Regions from separate parts of the Novosphingobium oxfordense genome, predicted to be linked through region 2. Evidence: predicted binding sites of a transcription regulator. Region 2 holds the regulator's gene; the other holds the start of a gene.
What was found. Region 2 encodes LexA, which represses DNA repair genes until DNA is damaged. Its sites were predicted from a motif close to GTTCCNCNCTTGTTCT; they were not measured.
Positions count from the first base shown of each region.

Region 1 (9,699 bases), on a different replicon from region 2:
CGTATCGGCGTCGCCAAAGATCGTGGCGCCGTCGAACGGCATGCGGTCGCCAAATACCGGCACGCCCTCGACCGAGAGCGTGCCCGCCACGACCTGGATGGGCGCATCCAGCCGGCTTTCGAGATGGACGGCCAGGGCGGCGCTCATCAAGGCGCTGGTTCCGGGGGCCGACGGGAAAATCTTCAACAGATCGACCGCGCATTTCGACAGCACGGCGCGATCGGCCTCGCTCATTTCATAGGCCTTGAACGCCTTGGCGGCGGGCCAGCCATGCTGCGCGGCTATATGCTTACCCAGTTCGACGAGATCTTTGACAATCGACATGGCGGCCCCTTAGCGCCGCAAGCAGTCGGAGGCCATAGCCCGACTGGTTGATCCTCACACCATCGGGCTGGCCCGGCCGTCCCGGTGGTGGAGCATGGCTTCGGTCACTTCCAGCGCGCGCCGCAGCCGCCGATGGTCCACGCTGCCGCCGATCGATAGCCGCACGGCATGTTGCGAGCACGCGGGATCGACGCGGAAGTGCTCGCTAGATACGGCCGAAACGCCCAGCGTGCGCAAGGCGTTTACCAATTCGAATGCACGCGTTTCGCCGGGGAGAGGGATCCAGAGGTGATAGCCGGTCGGCGCTGCGCGATAGGTATCGGCGGGCAGGACATCGGCGACGATCGCCTGCCGCGCCTGACATTCGGCACGCACTTCGCCGACGAGTGTCGCCCAGCTACCGTCGTTCAGCCAGCGCGTGGATACGGCCATGTTGAGTGGCGGCGGCATGATCGTGGTCTCATGCGTATCGGTGGCAAGGCGCAGCGCGTCGCGAAGAAGGGGCGCGCGAAGATAGGCGATGCGCAGCGACGGGGAGATCAGCTTGGACAGGCTGGCGACATGCCACGTCCGCTCCGGCGCCAGCGCGGCAAGGGGAGGAAGGTCGCCGGTCCCCAGGCGGGAGTACGGATCATCCTCTATGATCAGCACGTCGTACCGGCGTGCGATCTCGACGATCCGTGTCCGCCGTTCATGGCTGAGTGTCGCGGTCGTCGGATTGTCGTTGTCCGGAACCAGATAGACGGCGCGGATGGTTGCCGCCGCGCAGGCCCGCTCAAGCCCATCCGGATCGATGCCGTGCTCGTCGGCGGGAAGCGGGACGATGGTAATGCCCCGCCGGCGGCAGATGGCCGTCCAGCCCGGATAGACGAAGGGTCCGGTGCAGACCGAGTCTCCGGGTTGCAGGATGGAACTGGCAACGGCGTGAAGCGCGGTCTGCGCGCCGCTGGTGACCACGACGTTGTCTTCGCTCGCCTCGATGCCGGAGGAGGCGAGCCACTGCGCTCCGGCGGAGCGATCCTCGGGCGATCCGCCTGACGGTTGGTATTGCAGGCGGTTCGCTGCGGCGGGCCCGCTCAGAACTTCCTGCAAGTTTGCCGCGAAACTCTTTGCGAATGTGCCGCTCGCTGGGACCGGAGGCAGGTTCATTCCGGTGTCGAAAGGGGGGATCTCGTCCGCAGCGTTGCTGCCGGGCCTTCCCCGCACGAAGCTGCCGCGCCGGCCTTCTGCATCGATCAGGCCTTGCCTGCGGGCCTCCGCATAAGCGCGAGTCACCGTTCCGGCATCGACCCCGAGAGCATCCGCCAGTTCGCGCTGGGGCGGAAGACGATCGCCGGGGGTCAGCCGGCCCTGTTCAAGATCGCGCGCAATGGCGGCGCATATGGCCAGATAGACCGGTCCGTTGACCTGCCCGATATCCGGCAGCCATCTTTGCGTCGTGGTATGCATTGACTTTGTATGCATGCAAAACCCATATAAGGCAATATCGACTCGAGGGACACGCTTACGCGGATTGGACCATGACGACACCAGACACACCGCAGACCACCAAAGCGCAGTGGATATTCCGCTGCGGTCTCAAAGGCTTGTGCCCGCGTTGCGGGAAGGGGCCGATGTTTCGCAAGTGGCTGAAACTGCAGACTACCTGCCCGAATTGCGGGCTGGACTACGGCTTCGCTGCGCCGGATGACGGGCCGGCGTTCTTTTCACTCTGCCTCATCGCCTTTCCACTCACGTTCTTCGCGGTGTGGTTGCAGGTCGCCTTCGAACCGCCGTTCTGGGTTCACCTGGTAACCTCGTTCCCCTTGCTGGGGATCGGGTGCGTGGTGCCGCTGCAATATATCAAGGGCTGGCTGGTCGCCTCTCAATACGTGAACAAGGCGCAGGAGGCTGGGACCGAGAAGCTTTGGGCCGATCTCAACGCGCGGGCGAAGCAGCGTGACGGCTGAGGGCACCTTGGAACGCGTTCGTCCGTCGCGACAGCGGCCGCTCGATTTGGCCCGCGCATTCGTGGCCGGATGCTTCGATGCGACCGGACGCGCGGACCTTTCGCGCGCGGTGCGTGACGGGGAGGGGGACGACTTTCCGGAAATCCGCGTCGCGCTCGATCTGTTCTCCGCGCAGGCGGGATTGGTGGAACGGTATGAGGAAGCGCTCGGCCAATATGCCGATCACGGCTTCTGGGACGATGCCATGCCGGGCGGCGCGCTGGCGACGCACGACGGCGGGCTGATGGCGCGCAATGTGCTGGCCGGCCGCCCTGCGTTCTTCCATCGCGACTGACCACATGACTGGTTTTACTGCCAAGGCCCTGCCGGTCATGCTGGCCGCCGCCGCGATGTTGGGTGGTTGCGGAGACGACCGCCATGACGAACGTCTGAAGGCGGCTGGCCCTCACCCCACGCTGGAAAGCCTGATGAAAGTCGCCAGTGCCGATGCCGGCGCGCGCAAGTTCGGGCAATGCGCCAGCTGCCACAGCGTGATGGAAGGCGCGATGGACCGGGGCGGACCGAACCTCTTCGGCGTCTTCGGCAAGAGGTTCGGCACCAATCGCACGCGATATGGTTATACCGCCGCGCTCACTCGGGCGGATGGGCAGTGGGACGAGCGGACGCTGGATGCATGGATGGCAAATCCCGCCGCACTCGTCCCCGGGACCGCGATGCAGTTCGGTGGGGTGCCCGATCCGCTCGACCGCGCCGATCTGATCGCCTACCTGCGGACGCAGGCACCCACACGCTGATCCTCCGTCAGAAGCGCAGCGTCGTGAACATGTTGAAGTAATCAAGGTTGTGGCCGTCAGGCACCTGATTCAGGAAGCGGCCCTTCTGGACGTGGTTGTAGTAGGTGCCCACCACCCAGAACGGCGAAATCGCATAGCGCGCGCCCAGCGTGCCGCGCACGCCGACCTGCCGTGCGGTTCCCTCGTCCGCGTTGATGATAAGCTGCCCTGGCGCGCCATAGAGCCCGTCCTGGCGAGACGTGCGCCAGAGGCCCATCACCGTGGCGTCGACCGTTAGCTTCTTCATCGGCGTGATCGTGGCGGTAGGGCCCACGGTTATGAGGTTGGCCCGGCCCAGTTCGCCGTTGATCGTCAGCGGACGGGCGAACAGCTGATAGTATGTGTTCATCCGGTTGTCGGACTTGTTCTTGTCGCCCGATCCGATCTCGAACCGCATGCCAAGGCGCGGGGCGGCGGGTAGCGAGAGGCCGTAGCTGGCGTACGCAGTCAGAAAGCCGGCGCGAACGGTCTGCTGGCCCCAGTGTCCGGTCTGGCCGATACCTTCAACATCCCACTCCAGCTTTTCGTGCTTGCCGCTGAAACGGAGCGAGAAGGTATCGCGGTCCTCCGCCGCAGCGCCGGCGTCATACTTCGCGATGGGCCGCCTCGTGTGGACCCACAGCCCCTCCAGCCTTGCGCCGGAAAGCATCCAGCCCATGTCGCGGGCCACGCGCGCGCCCCAGAAGGGCGCATCGTAATTGGTGCTATTGTCGAAGGCTGTGGTCGTCTCGGTGATCGTGAAGCCGCCCAGCACTTCCGCGTCCCACGGCCCGCGCGTGTAGCGGATGCGCGCTGCATCGAAAGAGCGGCGAACGTTCGGCCCATCGCGCATGTCGAACAGGCGAAAGCCGCCGATGCCAATTTCCTGCCGGCCGACGCGGAAACTCAGCGTGCCGTCGCCAGCCGGGGCATGTACTTCAATGAAGGCCTGGGCCAGATCGATCGTCTTCTTGTCCGAAACGAGTTGCTGGCCGCTATAGCCGGCCTGCAACCCGCTCTTCAGTTCGCCGAACACGCGCAGATGATCGCCCAGATGCAGGTCGGCCCAGACGCGGATGCGCTGTTCGAAGTTGCCGTCGTCATCCTGCTTGCCGCCGCCGAAGCGTTCCTCGTTGCGCAGTTCGAAGCGCCAGCGCAGTTCGCCGCCAAGCGTAAGGTAACTGGCGTCCGTCAGCGGAATGTACTTGAGATTGGCCCAGAGTCCCTTGCGCTTGGCCGGATCGGCAAAGTCGCTGTAATCCTCGTCATAAGGCAGCGCCTGCGCGCGCGGCGTGCGCTGAAGCTGGACGTCCGAACCCATCGGCGGGTTCTCCACCGCGGCCTTGGAAAGATCGGTGGGCGCAGTGGGCGGCACGGGCAGTGTCACGCGCGGCGGTTGTGCGGGTGTCGTCGGGGCAGGGGCCGTCGGCACCTGTTGCAGTTCGTCCTGAGGGGCGGGCATTGCAGGCGCAGCCGTAGCCGCGGCCAGAACCAGAAGGCTGACCATCGTCACTCTCCGATGATGTGCGTGCGAAAGCGGGTGGGAAGCCGATGCGGCTTTCCGTTGGCGCTAGAGCGTTTTCTAATCAGGTGGAATCACCTGATGACTCGGAAAACGCGCCAAACCAAAAGCTTAGAGCAGTTGATCCGATGCAATCGGATCAACTGCTCTAGGCCGACGGCGCTACGACTGCGACAATCCGGAGCGGGCGAGTGAATTCGGCGCGGGAATTCCCGCGAGGGTCATGGCGACCACGGCATCTTCTCCATCAACATTTCTTGTTTTATCGGGTGCCACCGCGTGGACGCGGAATGCCCCTGCCGATGGAAATATCGTCTTGCGGCCCGCATGGCCAAGACCAATGCAGTATGCGTCCGATACCCGGCCCGTCACGGCGCCGGATGGCAAGTCACCCGAATGCCCATAGGACTTACCGCCCTTCAGCCGCGGAACGGGTTGCGCGGAGGATGGATGGAACATATAAAGAACAAATGTCCCGAACATCCCCCCTTTCGATCAAGGAGCGCCTCGAAATTCTGGCTGACGCGGCCAAGTACGATGCCTCTTGCGCATCGTCCGGGACGGCCAAGCGAAACAGCAGCGACGGACGCGGGCTGGGATCGACGGAGGGCATGGGCATCTGCCACGCTTACGCGCCGGACGGACGCTGCATTTCCCTGCTCAAGCTGCTGCTGACCAACCACTGCATCTTTGACTGCCACTACTGCATCAATCGCAAGAGTTCCAACGTCCGCCGGGCGCGCTTCACGCCGCAAGAGGTCGTGGACCTCACCCTCTCTTTCTATCGCCGCAATTATATCGAGGGGCTGTTCCTTTCCTCGGGCATCGTGAAATCGTCGAACCACACGATGGAACAACTCGTCGAAGTTGCCCGGATCTTGCGGGAGGAGCACGATTTTCGCGGCTACATCCATCTGAAGACCATTCCTGAGGCGGATCCCGAATTGCTGGCGCAGGCCGGGCTATGGGCGGACCGCGTCTCCATCAACGTGGAACTGCCCACCAGCGATGGCCTCGCCCGTCTCGCTCCAGACAAAAATGGCCCGGTGATCGAAGGCGCGATGGGCACGCTTTCAGGTGCGATAATAGAGGCGCGGGATGCGCAGAAGCGCTTCACCAAGGCGCCGCAGTTCGCGCCCGCCGGGCAATCGACGCAGATGATTGTCGGCGCGGACGGGGCCAGCGATGCGCAGATCGTCGGCAAGGCCAGCACGCTTTACGATCGCTTCGCGCTGAAACGGGTCTACTATTCGGCCTTCAGCCCGATCCCCGAGGCTAGCGCCGTCCTGCCGCTGAAACGCCCGCCGCTTATGCGCGAGCATCGGCTTTATCAGTTCGATTGGCTGATGCGCTTCTATGGCTTCGCGCCGCAGGAGGTGCAGCAGGCGGCGGATGACGACGGCATGCTGCCGTTGGACATCGATCCGAAGCTGGCCTGGGCGCTCAAGTTCCGGGGGCGTTTCCCGATCGACCTCAACCGCGCTCCGCGAGAGGCGATGCTGCGGGTGCCGGGGCTGGGGGTAAAGGCGGTGGATGCGATCCTGATCGCCCGCCGACATCGGGCGATCAGGATCGAGGACGTTGCGCGGCTGACCGTTTCCGTGCGCAAGCTTCGTCCTTTCGTGGTGACGGCGGACTGGCGCCCGACCCTGCTGGACAGCGCGGACTTGCGCGCCCGACTGGCTCCCCCGGCCAAGCAGATGGAACTTTTCGCATGATCGCGGCCGAACTGGCCGAGCCGGACGATTTCGAGGCCTGGCGTGACGAGGCTCGTCGGCTGATTATGCAAGGGGTGGCGCCGGAAGACGCGGCATGGAGCGATGGGACCGGGGCGATGGATCTCTTCGCCGGACCTTCGCCGGTGCAAAGCGGCTCTTGGCGCGAAGTTCGTGCCAGCCTCGCGTTCATGGATCTGGCCCGAAGTGCTGTTCTTCATGTAGATCCAGCACGGCTAGGCTTGCTGTATCGCATCTTGTGGCGTTTGCAGGATCGACCGCGCCTGCTCGACGATGCGGCCGATCGCGATGTGGTGGCGCTGGAGCGTCTGGCGAAACAGGTAAGGCGCGACATCCACAAGATGCGGGCCTTCGTCCGCTTCCGGGCGGTGACGGACGAAGATGGCGGCGAACGGTATGTCGCCTGGTTCGAACCGGAACATCGGATCGAGCGTGCCAATGCCGCGTTTTTCGTCAATCGTTTCGCCAGCCAGCGCTGGTCGATCCTGACCCCGCGCCTCTCGCTCCACTGGGACGGTGCGGCTTTGTTCGAAGGTCCCGCCGCAGCGCGCGGCGATGCCCCGGCCGAGGACGCGATAGAGGACTTGTGGCTGGGCTATTACCGATCGATCTTCAATCCCGCCCGGCTGAAGGTGGGCATGATGGTCAAGGAAATGCCGCGCCGCTATTGGAAGAACCTGCCCGAAGCGAGCCAGATACCGGACCTGATCGCCAGCGCACACAAGCGCGAGACGGCGATGATCGACACGGGCACCGACCTTTTCGCGCAGGAACCGGCGCCTCTTAGCCTCGGCGGGGTGGCGGAAGGGATCGCTCGATGTCGCCGCTGCCCGATCGGCTGCAATGGAACCCGCGCGGTGATGGGAGAAGGGCCGGAATTGGCCGAACTCATGATCGTGGGCGAACAGCCCGGCGACAGTGAAGAGCGCGAACATCGTCCCTTCGTCGGGCCGGCCGGCCAATTGCTAGACCGCGCGCTTGGCGAGGCGGGGATCGATCGGAGCCGGGCCTTTGTGACCAATGCGGTAAAGCACTTCAAGTTCGCGCCGCGTGGAAAGCGGCGCCTGCACCAGACGCCGACGGCCAACGAGATTGACATGTGCCGCTGGTGGCTCGACACCGAACGTGCACTGGTAAAGCCGAAGGTCATCCTGGCCCTGGGCGCAACCGGTGCGCGCGGTCTATTGGGCCGCACACCCGCCATCGGCCGAGAGCGCGGTCAGGCGATCGCGATGGCTGATGGAAGCACGGTTTGGTTGACAGCCCACCCCAGCTATCTCTTGCGCCTGGAAGGCGATGCCCGCGAGCGCGAACATGCCCGGTTCGCCGAAGATCTGGCCGGGTTGGCGCGTATCTTGGCAACCATCACGATCGAAGCGACGCACCGTTCGTAAATTGGCGGGGCGGGCGTTGCATCCGGGGGCGTAATGAACCGCGAAGGATGATCTGGCTGTTTCCGGTGCTTCTTTCTCCATAATCATGTGGCTGCCCTTTGCGGGCGGGAACCTTTTGGAGATGAATGAGTTGGGGCGATCTGACAGGGTAACGGATCGAGATGAATGACGGGGGATACAACGGTGGGATTTGGTTCGGCTGGCCGGTCGAAGAGCTGGTCCGTTGCCGGATTGATATTGGGGCTGGGCTTTTTCCTCGTCAGCGCGTGGGCTGCCTATTCGAACATCCAGGATATCCAGGATGCCGATGAAGCCATTCGGCATACGCACGAAGTGCTCATCGCGCTCGACGATCTCCTTTCCACCACGCAGGACGCGGAGACGGGGCAGCGCGGATATCTGCTGACCGGTGCCGACAAATACCTTGAACCTTATCTCGCCGCCGTTGCGGCGCTGCCGAACCGGCTGTCCAAACTGGCCAGCCTGACCAGCGACAATCCCGTGCAGCAGGCCAGTATCGCGCCCTTGCGCCGGCATATCGACACCAAGTTGGGAGAGCTGCGCGAAACGATCGACCTTCGCCGATCCAGCGGGTTGGCTGCGGCCATGACCGTCGTTACGGGGGATCGCGGAAAGCAGTCGATGGATGCGATACGCAGCCAGGTCGAGACGATGGCGCGGGAGGAACTGCGGCTAAGGCAGCAACGCGTTTACGAGATGAACCTTGCGTCCCAGGCAGCGATCACCAGTTGCATCGTCTCGGGTTTGCTGGGTGGCGGGCTGACGATCGCGATCTTCATTCTGTTGCGGCGCAACGCGCGCAGTCAGGAACGCAGGCAATGGTTGCAGTCCGGCCAGGTCGGACTGGCCGAGGCCATGCGCGGCGACAAGTCGGTCGAGCGGCTTGGCGAAGACATTCTTTCGCATTTGGCCGCCTATACCGGCCTTGAGGGCGGGGCGCTGTTCAAGGGAGAGAATGGCCGGTTCATCCGCGTCGCAACGCGCGGCGTTCCGCAAGACGCCGATATGCCGGCAGCCTTCAATCTCAAGGAAGGCCTGCTGGGGCAGGTTGCAGAAGATGCCCGGCCGATGGTGCTGCGGGACGTGCCTTCCGGCTACCTTACCATAGGTTCGGCATTCGGTCGCGACCGTCCCCGACACCTTGTGATCGTTCCGGCGCTTGCCGACGGTGTCGTCAACGCCGTCATGGAACTTGGCTTTTTCAAGACGGTCGATCCGCAATTACTCGAACTCCTGGAAGAGGCCGCGCCCGCGATCGGCATAGCGCTTCGCTCGGCACGATTCCGGGCCCGCCTTGAAGATGCGCTTGAGGAAACGCGGCGGCAGGCCGGCGAATTGCAGGCGCAGAGCGAGGAACTGCGCGTATCCAACGAGGAGCTTGAGGAGCAGGGCCGCGCGCTCAAGGAATCGCAGACGCGCCTGGAACAGCAGCAGGTCGCGCTGGAGCAGAACAACAGCCAGCTGGAGGAGCAGGCGCAAACGCTGGAAACCCAGCGCGACGAACTCGAACGGTCAGCGGCCGGGCTGGAAACCAAGGCGCGCGAGCTGGAACAGGCAAGCCAGTACAAGTCCGACTTCCTTGCGAACATGAGCCATGAACTGCGCACGCCGCTCAATTCCTTGCTCATTCTGGCAAAGTTGCTGGGAGATAATCCGCAGGGCAATCTTTCCGACGAACAGATCAAGTTCGCCCAGACGATCGAATCCTCCGGGAACGATCTGCTGACATTGATCAACGACATCCTGGACCTGTCGAAGATCGAGGCGGGACATGTCGATATCCGTCCCGAAACGGTGGCCTTGCAGCGGCTAACCGCGGACTTGCGGCAGGTGTTCGAACCTGTAGCTAAAGCACGCTCGCTCAGCTTTGACATCGCGCTTGCCGAAGATTGCCCGCGCACCATCGAAACGGATCGCGTGCGGCTTGAGCAGATCCTCAAG
Region 1 is NZ_CP147008.1:2,284,845-2,294,543, reverse strand. Features, by position in the region: gene WBP07_RS32475 (hypothetical protein) at 1-324, opposite strand, end outside; gene WBP07_RS32470 (PLP-dependent aminotransferase family protein) at 379-1,773, opposite strand; gene WBP07_RS32465 (DUF983 domain-containing protein) at 1,845-2,273, shown strand; gene WBP07_RS32460 (hypothetical protein) at 2,335-2,607, shown strand; gene WBP07_RS32455 (c-type cytochrome) at 2,612-3,067, shown strand; gene WBP07_RS32450 (alginate export family protein) at 3,075-4,592, opposite strand; gene WBP07_RS32445 (putative DNA modification/repair radical SAM protein) at 5,078-6,325, shown strand; gene WBP07_RS32440 (UdgX family uracil-DNA binding protein) at 6,322-7,737, shown strand; gene WBP07_RS32435 (response regulator) at 7,903-9,699, shown strand, end outside.
Region 1: a site for LexA is predicted at 5,060-5,075, ahead of WBP07_RS32445 (putative DNA modification/repair radical SAM protein). Genes of this name have one in related genera too.

Region 2 (9,699 bases):
GATCGGGCGCTGCTTTGCGTGGTACTGGCGCTTGCGGCCGGTTTCGGGCAGGTTGAGCCCTTGGTTGAAGTTCTGGCGGTGGTTCTGGTTGTTCTGGGTATGGCGCTTCCGCTGCGCCGCAAAGGATAACCGGGGCTTAACCAACTGCGAGGTAGAGGGGACGGATGATCGACAATGCTGTCCGTCCGGCCCACGTTCAAACCGTGGAGGCCCTGTTACGCGCGGAGCTCGCGCGGGGGGACGTCCTCGCCGAGAGCGTGCAGCCGGTTCTGCGCCACCTGCTGTCTGCGCAGGATGGGGCCTTGTTCAGCGATGAGATACTCGCCCGCGTGCGTGGGCTGCTTGGCGACCTTGCGCGCGGGCTGCTTGAAACGCACGTGGGGCAGATGGTCGCTCCTACAGGTAGCGAGGAGCATGAGGCGCTCGTCCTTGCCCTCATGGACCAGCGCGCCCTGCTGACGCACGCCCATGCCCTTGCGCTGGAATGGCGCCTGACGGACCTGTTGCAGACGCGCATGGCGCTGGACCCGGTGGTTTCGCCGCTGCTGCAATCGCTCGTCTCTTCGGAGAACGAGGCGATGCAGGGCCTCGCCATGACCTGGCTGGCTTCCCAGGCGCGTTGGTGCCAGGCGCAGCGCAGGATGGGCCTGCCGTTTACCGAACTGCCTGGAGAATTGCTTCATGCCGCACTTCAGGCGCTGCGGATCGCGTTGTCCGGCACCGCCGGGGCCGCCGAGCGAATCGCGATGGCGGAGGCTGCGGTAAGGGCGCGCTACGAGGAAGGCTCCAGCAGGCTCGGCCTCGCGGCACGGCTTGTCATGGCGCTTGGCAATTCCGGTGGAACGGCCCTTGTGATCCAATATGGCGGCTTGGCGCTGTTCCTTTCCGCATTATCCCTCCGATCGGGACTGGATCGCGACGTGCTGGCGCTGTCGACGCATGACGCGCAGGCCGCACGGCTTGCGCTTGCACTGCGTGCGGCCGGACTGGCAACCGACGAAGTCAGCCACCAGTTGGTGGCGTTCCATCCTGGCCATGTTCTGCCGGATGCGTTTGAGCAGGTCAGTGGCGAGATGGCCGCCGCCGTTCTTGCAACGGGGTATCGGGGCGGCTGATGCTCGCGACCGGCAACATAGTGGCCAGGGCCGAGTGCGACGCGCAGGATTGCCTGACGCGCGCGGACGAGCCGCTTGCCGGGCTGCAGGTGCGTTGTGGCGGGGACGTGCCGGGCGCGATTGCGATCCCCGAACTGCTCGATCTGGTGCGCAAGGCGCGCAGCTATGGTTTTCGACTCGCGCGCGCGATCACGGCTTTCGACGGTGCTGAGTTCGTTACGGCATGGGTGGAAATTCAGCCTCTCTACGGTGAGGAAGCGGGCGAAGCGGCCGGTTACTGCGAGATCGTCGTCAGGAACTGGCAGGCAACGCCGGTGCCGGTGGAGGACAATTCGGTCGCCGATCGCCGTCGGACGATGGTGGATCGACACCTGGCCGAACTGACGGCGCGGCTTGACGGGGCGCAGCGCGTGCTCTCGGTCGAGACGGAGAGTCCTGAACTCGCCGATGTAGCTGCGGTGATGGCCGCCGGGTTGGGGCGTTCCTGGACCGAGTTCCTGCCGCCGGAGAAAATTACTCACAAGCAGCCACTGCACTGGCGCTTGCTGGACGGCGCATCGATACGGGTCGAGAATTCGCTCCGTCCATGGCGCGTGGCGCTTGTCCCTCAGTTCCAGCCCGGGTTCGACCCCACGGGCTTCGAACTTCTGCTGGTGTCGGATGTGCCATCGCAAACGATGACCGCTCCGGAGCCGGTGTCGGAACCGCTCATGCGTCGCGGCCTGGTTGGGCAGGATCTGGCGCCGGTGCTGCGCCAGCCGATTGCGCGGATCATCGCCAACGCGGAAACGATCCGAACCCGACTGGCAGGCCCACTGCCCGATGCATATGCCGAATATGCTGGCGAAATCGCCGGAGCGGGCACGTTGCTGCTTGGGTTGCTGGAAGATCTTGCCGATCTCGAAGTCGTCGAATCCGACAGCTTCAGCACTACTGCTGACAGTATCGACCTGTCCGAAGTCGCCCGGCAGGCGGCGGGAATTCTTAATGTTCGGGCACGCGAAAAGGGCATTCGCGTGGAGCCGCCACATGCGAGCGAGAGCTTGCCGACATTGGCGGAATTCCGGCGAGTGCTGCAGATCCTTCTCAACCTTCTCGGCAACGCGATCCGCTATTCGCCGGAGAATTCGCAAGTCTGGATCCGGTTGGATGCCTTGGCAGACCGGGCCTGCATCACTGTAGCGGATCAGGGGCCCGGCCTGGCCGTTGAGGATCAGGAACGCGTGTTCGAGAAGTTCGAGCGCCTTGGCCGCAGTGGAGACGGCGGCTCAGGACTGGGCCTCTATATCTCCCGCCGGCTCGCAAGAGCGATGGGCGGCGACCTCAGGGTGGAAAGCGCACCAGGTCAAGGCGCCCGCTTCGTGCTGGAATTGCCGCTCGATCGCGAAGGCTGAGAGTCGCGGCTTTACAGGCGATTGCTGCTGCGCCCGTTGGTCCGGCGCGCCAACCACAACAGGATCGCGCCCACGCAGGCCATCACCGCGCCCCGCACTGCCCAGCCGCGATCGTCTATCATGAAGCTGTCCCTGGGCCAGAGGATCAGTCCGGTGCCTTGTCCGACCCAGAGTGCACCCAGCGCCACGGCGAACAGCCCGATGATGAAGGCAAGAATACGCAAGAACAGCATGTAGCGCCCCCAATGTCTGCCCACCGTCCCTGGCAACAACTTGCGGCCAATTTATGGCTTTCGCAACCCAATACGTGATCGTGCGGGGTAACGAAAAAGGCCCCCGCTTTCGCGAGGGCCTTTGACGGATACCGCGATGGTTCGCGGATCGATCGATCAGCGCTGGCCGATCGGCACGTAATCGCGCTGCGTCGGGCCGGTGTAGAGCTGACGCGGGCGGCCGATCTTCTGGCCTGGATCCGAGATCATTTCGTTCCACTGCGCCACCCAGCCGACGGTGCGGGCAAGGGCGAAGAGCGCCGTGAACATCGTGGTCGGGAAGCCGATGGCCGACAGGATGATGCCCGAATAGAAGTCAACGTTCGGGAACAGCTTCTTCTCGACGAAGTACGGATCGTTGAGGGCGATCTCTTCGAGGCGCAGCGCGGTCTCGAACAGCGGATCGTTTACCTTCAGCGCATCGAACACTTCGCGGACGGTCTTCTGCATGACGGTCGCACGCGGGTCGTAATTTTTGTAGACGCGGTGACCGAAGCCCATCAGGCGGAACGGATCGTTCTTGTCCTTCGCACGCTCGATATAGTGCGGGATCTTGTCCGGGGTGCCGATTTCCTTGAGCATGTTAAGCGCGGCTTCGTTCGCGCCGCCATGCGCGGGGCCCCAGAGGCAGGCGATGCCGGCCGCGATGCACGCGAACGGATTTGCGCCCGACGAACCGGCAAGACGCACGGTCGAGGTCGACGCGTTCTGCTCGTGGTCGGCATGGAGGATGAAGATGCGGTCCATCGCCTTTTCGACGGCGGGGATCACTTCATATTCTTCCGCCGGCACGCCGAAGGTCATGCGCAGGAAGTTGCCGGTGTAGCTCAGCTTGTTGTCCGGGTAGAGGAAGGGCTGGCCAACCGAATACTTGTAGGCAGCTGCAGCGATCGTCGGCATCTTGGCGATGAGACGGTGCGAGCTGATCTTGCGGTGCTCGGGATCCGAGATGTCGGTCGAGTCATGGTAGAACGCCGAGAGGGCGCCGACCACACCGCACATGATCGCCATCGGGTGGGCGTCACGGCGGAAGCCGCGGTAGAACGTCGCCAGCTGCTCGTGGAGCATGGTGTGGCGGGTGATGGTATTGGTGAAGCCATCCAGTTCACCCACGTTCGGCAGTTCGCCGTTCAGCAGCAGGTAGCACACTTCCATGAAGGAAGAATTCTCTGCAAGCTGGCCGATCGGGTAACCGCGGTGGAGCAGGACGCCTTCGTCACCATCGATGTAGGTGAGCGCGCTTTCGCAGCTCGCCGTCGAGGTGAAGCCGGGGTCGTACGTGAACATGCCGGTCTGGCCGTAAAGCTTGCGGATGTCGACGACATCCGGACCGACGCTGCCCTTCAGCACCGGGAAATCGATTTCCCCGTTGCCAGCATTCAGTTTGACCTGATCACCCACCAGTTCTTACTCCTTATATGTGCGACCCGGTCGTGGCGCTCGCCTGCGCGCCAATGCGAGCAAGGCTTTCGTCCCGGCCGAGCAGAACCAATACGTCGAAAATACCCGGAGAGGTCGTCTGACCAGTCAGGGCGGCGCGCAGCGGCTGCGCGAGCTTGCCGAGGCCTAATCCCAGCTCCTCGGCCATTGCCTTGAGGCTGGCTTCCAGTGCCTCCAGGGCCCATTCGGACTCTCCGGAAAGACGCTCGTGGATCGCGGCAAGGCGCGAACGCCCTTCGTCGGTCAGGAGCGCCTGCGCCTTTTCGCTCATGGCGAGCGGGCGTTGGGCAAACAGGAAGGCGGCGCCTTCGGCAAGTTCGTTCAGGTCCTTCGCGCGGACCTTCAGGACGGGCATGGCCTGCGTAAGCAAAGTCATGTCGGGATCGGTGTAACCGGCCGCTTCGAGGCGCGGCTGAACGAGGCCGGCAAGCCGGGCGTCGTCCGCTTCGCGCAGATAGTGGCCGTTGAGGTTCTGCAGCTTGGCAAGGTCGAAGCGCGAGGGCGACTTGCCGACGTCGGCCATGTCGAACCACTCGACCGCCTGTTCGCGGCCGATGAATTCCTCGTCGCCATGGCCCCAGCCGAGCCGCAGCAGATAATTGAACAGCGCTTCGGGCAGCACGCCAAGGTCGTCGCGATACGAATCGACGCCCAGCGCGCCGTGGCGCTTGGAAAGCTTGGCGCCATCCGAACCGTGGATCAGCGGCACGTGGCCGTAGACTGGAACGTCCCAGCCCATGCCGTGAATGATCACAAGCTGACGGAAGGCGTTGTTCAGGTGGTCGTCACCGCGCAGGACGTGGGTGACGCCCATGTCGTTGTCGTCGACGACGACCGCGAGCATATAAGTCGGCGTACCATCCGAACGCAGGATGACGAAATCGTCGATTTCCTCGTTCTTGACGGTCACTTCACCCTGGACGAGGTCCTGGATCGTGGTTTCGCCATCGCGCGGCGCCTTGGCGCGCACGACGTATGAGCGATCGGTGGGCCAGGTCGACGGATCGGCATCGCGCCATTCGCTGTCGATGCGGAACGGGCGGCGTTCTTCCTGTGCCTTCTGGCGGCGCTCGGCCAGTTCCTCGGATGTGAGGTAGCAGCGATAGGCATGACCATTGGCGATCAGTTCCGCAGCCACTTCGGCGTGACGATCCGACCGCGCGAACTGGAATACCGCTTCCTCGTCACCGCCAAGGCCCAGCCAGTTCAACCCGTCGAAAATCGCCTCGATGGCCGGCTCGGTCGAGCGGGCGCGGTCGGTATCTTCGATGCGGAGGAGATATTTGCCGCCGAAATGGCGTGCATAGAGCCAGTTGAACAGCGCGGTGCGCGCGCCGCCAATATGGAGAAAACCCGTGGGCGAGGGGGCAAAGCGCGTGACGACGGTCTTTCCTGCCGTCTGTCCGCTCGATGCGCTGCCGCTTGCCATTGCTACTACCTTCCGTCCTAATGTCGACCATGGCCAGTCACGCCGCCACGACCGATGATCCCTGCTTTCCGGCTCCTGCCGGGAGCGCTGCATTGCAGCATCGCCCATGGATCAGCCAGAGCCACATGTCGAGCAGTTTGGCTGGTGTCGAGTGTTTTCTTTCGAACTGCACTTTCGAGCGCGCACCCTGGCTCGCAGTGGGATTCGGCACCGGAATTGCGGGCTGGTTTACCATGCCCGGGCCTCGATGGTGGATTGCATTTTGCGCAACAAGTGCGGCGATCGCAATCGGTGCCAGCGTCTGGCGGCACGGTCGAACGCACTTTCCATACCTGCGGACGGCCCTCATCTCCATGGCGCTGGTTTTGGCGCTTGGTTGTCTTTTTGCGTGGGGGCGCTCGGCAATGGTCGGATCTGCGCCCATTTCTCGGCCAATATCGGGCATTTTTGCGGCAAGGGTGCTGTCCGTCGAAGAGCAGCCGGCGCTGGCGCAAAAACGGTTGCTGCTATCTATGCGCGAGCCAGGAACGGCGCGTGCAATCAAAGTGCGCGTCAACCTGCCGGATCGAGTCGGAATGGCTGGGGTACGCCCGGAAACGACGCCCCCGCTGACCGGGGGCGCCTTGATACGCTTCCGAGGCAGGCTTGCGCCGCCAGCGCCACCGCTGCTTCCCGGAGGATACGATTTCGCCCGGGCGGCGTGGTTTGCGGGGATATCGGCCTCGGGAAGCGTGCTGGAGCCGGTAGAGGTTCTCGAAACTGGAAACGGCGGTGATGTTCTGGGGGCGTGGCGTGCAGAACTGTCCGAACATATTCGCTCAAAATTATCGGGCAGCGTGGCCGGTATCGCGATCGCTTTCGCGACAGGGGATATGGGGGCGATCGAGCAAAACGACGCGCAGGCGATGCGCGATGCGGGATTGGCCCACTTGCTCTCCATCAGCGGCCTTCACGTCAGCGCAGTGATCGGTGCTGTATATTTCCTCGCCTTGCGTCTGTTGGCGCTGTCGCCAGCGTTGGCTCTGCGGTGCCGTCTGCCGATCGTTGCGGCTGCATTGGGGGCACTCGCCGGGATCGGCTATACCTTGCTGACGGGATCGCAAGTGCCGACGGTGCGATCCTGCGCCGGGGCGCTGCTGGTGCTCATAGCTCTCGCTTTGGGGCGGGAGGCCTTGTCGGTTCGTTTGCTGGCGACGGGTGCTTTCGTGGTCATGGTGCTTTGGCCCGAATCCATTATCGGCCCCAGCTTTCAGATGAGCTTCGCGGCCGTGCTGACGCTGATAACGGTGGCGAATGCTGGACCGGTGAAGCGCTGGATGGCGCCTCGCGACGAGGGGATGATCGCGCGAATCCTGCGGGCTCTTGCGATCATGCTCGTAACCGGCATCGCGATCGATCTCGTGCTTGTGCCGATCGGCCTCTACCATTTCCACCGTGCCGGAGTGTACGGTGCCCTGGCAAATCTTGTGGCGATTCCGTTGACGACATTTATCGTCATGCCGCTGGTTGCCTTTGCTCTGTTGCTAGACGTTGCAGGGCTGGGCGCGCCGCTTTGGTGGCTTGCCGACCACGCCATAGCCATTCTTCTGGACATCGCGCACGCCGTGGCCGCGCTTCCCGGTGCCGTGCGATTTATGCCCGTCATGGGAGGTGCGCATTTTCTGCTTTTTGTAGTGGGTGGATTGTGGCTGGCGCTATGGTCCGGGCGAGTGCGATGGTTCGGCTTGTTGCCTGCCTTGGCCGGGGCTGTGGGATTGGCGTTTCTGACACCGCCAGATATTCTCGTGGCCGGTGACGGGCACTACATTGGAATGGCTGTCGGCAGTGAGGCGCGACTTGCAACCCTGCGCGAAAGCAAAAGCGGCTATGCCATGGACAACTTCATGGAAATAGCGGGCCAGCGTAACGCTCCCTTGCTATTGACTGATCAGCCTGAAGTTCGCTGCAATCAGGATTTTTGCGCGGTCAGGCTTCTGCGCGGGGGGCGAACCTGGCATGTTCTCGTCGCTCGCAGCACCGCTTACGTTCCAGTGGCTCAACTGTCCCAAGCCTGCCGACGCTCTGATATAGTCATTGCCGATCGCCGCCTGCCACAAGGCTGTCAGCCACGCTGGCTTCGCATCGACCGGCCAATGCTCAAGCGAACCGGCGGGATCACCATCGATCTTGACGGGCGGACGTTCCGTACTGTTGCAGAGCAACAGGGTGAACATGGCTGGTGGCATCAATGAGGAAGGCTGGCCGGAATCGCCTGCCAATCGGGACCTGCCTCCTCGCCGGGGCGTGGAGGCAGGCAATTCAAAATCAATGGTAACGGCGCAGAATGCCAGCCAGCTTCCCTTGAACCTGCACCTCGCTCGCGCCGTAAATCTGCGGTTCGTAAGCTGCGTTCGCCGGGTCAAGGCGTACCTGCGGCCCTTCTCGGCGCAGATATTTCAGGGTGGCCTCTTCACCCCGGATCAGCGCGACGACGATTTCGCCGTCACGGGCGGTGTCCGTGCGCTTCACGAGGGCAAGATCGCCATCGAGAATGCCCGCCTCTATCATCGAGTCGCCCGATACTTCGAGCGCGTAATGATCGCCTGACCCAAGTAGGGCGGCGGGAACGGGAAGCATCGACTGACCTTCGATCGCCTCGATCGGTACGCCGGCGGCGATCCGTCCATGCAGCGGGATCTCGATCACATCGTTGGCAGCTTCCAACGCACGCGGCGCCGGTCGCAGTGACGGGGGCGTCTCGCGCGGTGCTGCAGTGGTTGCGGACTTGCTGCTGAGATCGTCGGGTGCCCGAAGCACTTCCAGGGCGCGGGCACGATTGGGCAGGCGCCGGATGAAGCCGCGCTCTTCGAGAGCCGAGATCAGGCGATGGACGCCGGACTTGGACTTGAGGTCGAGCGCTTCCTTCATTTCCTCGAAGCTGGGCGAGACGCCACTCTCTTCGAGCCGCACCTGGATGAACCGGAGCAATTCGTGCTGCTTGCGCGTCAACATCTGGCCTGCCTCACCTGCTTCGCCGCAAACCGCGGCCATGTTCCCTTCGCGAAGAACACTTGCAGGTCCGTTCGCGAACAATGAGGGAACAATTAAGCAACGAATGTGGTAACGTCAAGCAATACCGCCATTCTGGAGCAAGTAGACCCAGACCGGATCGCCAATCGCTGCAGGCGGCGCATGGGGTGGGCGGTCTATCAGCACATTGCTTGCCGCTAGCGAGGCCAGCGCGCCGCTGTCTTGCAGGACTTGCGCGGTCACGTTTTCACCGTCCCACAGGCCTCGCAGGAATTCGCGCCGGTCACCGCTCTCGGGAAGAGGGCTCCCTAGCCGGGTCAGGATCGGCATTGCCTTCGGCTTTGCCGCGCCCAACATCGCGCGCAAAACGGGAAGCAGGAAGTGGTAGGCTGTGACGAGGCTGGACACTGGATTTCCGGGCAGCCCGATAATCAGTTGCCGGTGTGACCCATGCGTCCTGGTCGCGACAAGGATGGGTTTGCCGGGCTTGATCGCCACCCGCCAAAAATCGATTTCGGCGCCCCATGCTTCGAGTGCCGGGCGAATCAGGTCATGATCACCGACCGAGGCGCCGCCGCTGGTGACAATCACATCGGCCTCCGCCGCGCTCTCGAAAGCCTGGATCAGTGCGTCCAAGCGATCTTCCACGGGGCCGATATGGTCGACCCGCACCGGCATACTCCGCGCGAGAGCCGCAAGCATTGCGCCGTTGCTGGCGGGGATTTGATGGGGTTCGCACTGTTCGGGATCGGACGCGAGTTCGTCACCACTGTCGATCGCCACGAGTTGGGGTATGCGGCGTACAGGGAGGTGCTTATGGCCGGCAGCCATGCCCAAGGCGGCTTGCATGGGGCCGATGCGGGTACCGGCGGGCAAGACTTCTTTGCCTTCGGGAAAATCCATGCCGCGACATCGCACATGCTTGTCGGCGGGTGAGGGGGCATCGCCGGCCAATGTGATGCGACGACCATCGCGAACAAGGTCTTCCTGCAGAATGACCGCTTCGGCGCCAGCAGGGATCAGGGCTCCGGTCGAGATTC
Region 2 is NZ_CP147005.1:1,445,060-1,454,758, reverse strand. Features, by position in the region: gene WBP07_RS06695 (hypothetical protein) at 1-129, shown strand, start outside; gene WBP07_RS06690 (hypothetical protein) at 165-1,115, shown strand; gene WBP07_RS06685 (sensor histidine kinase) at 1,115-2,509, shown strand; gene WBP07_RS06680 (hypothetical protein) at 2,521-2,742, opposite strand; gene WBP07_RS06675 (citrate synthase) at 2,899-4,182, opposite strand; gene gltX (glutamate--tRNA ligase) at 4,196-5,650, opposite strand; gene WBP07_RS06665 (ComEC/Rec2 family competence protein) at 5,743-7,881, shown strand; gene lexA (transcriptional repressor LexA) at 7,955-8,641, opposite strand; gene WBP07_RS06655 (molybdopterin molybdotransferase MoeA) at 8,756-9,699, opposite strand, start outside.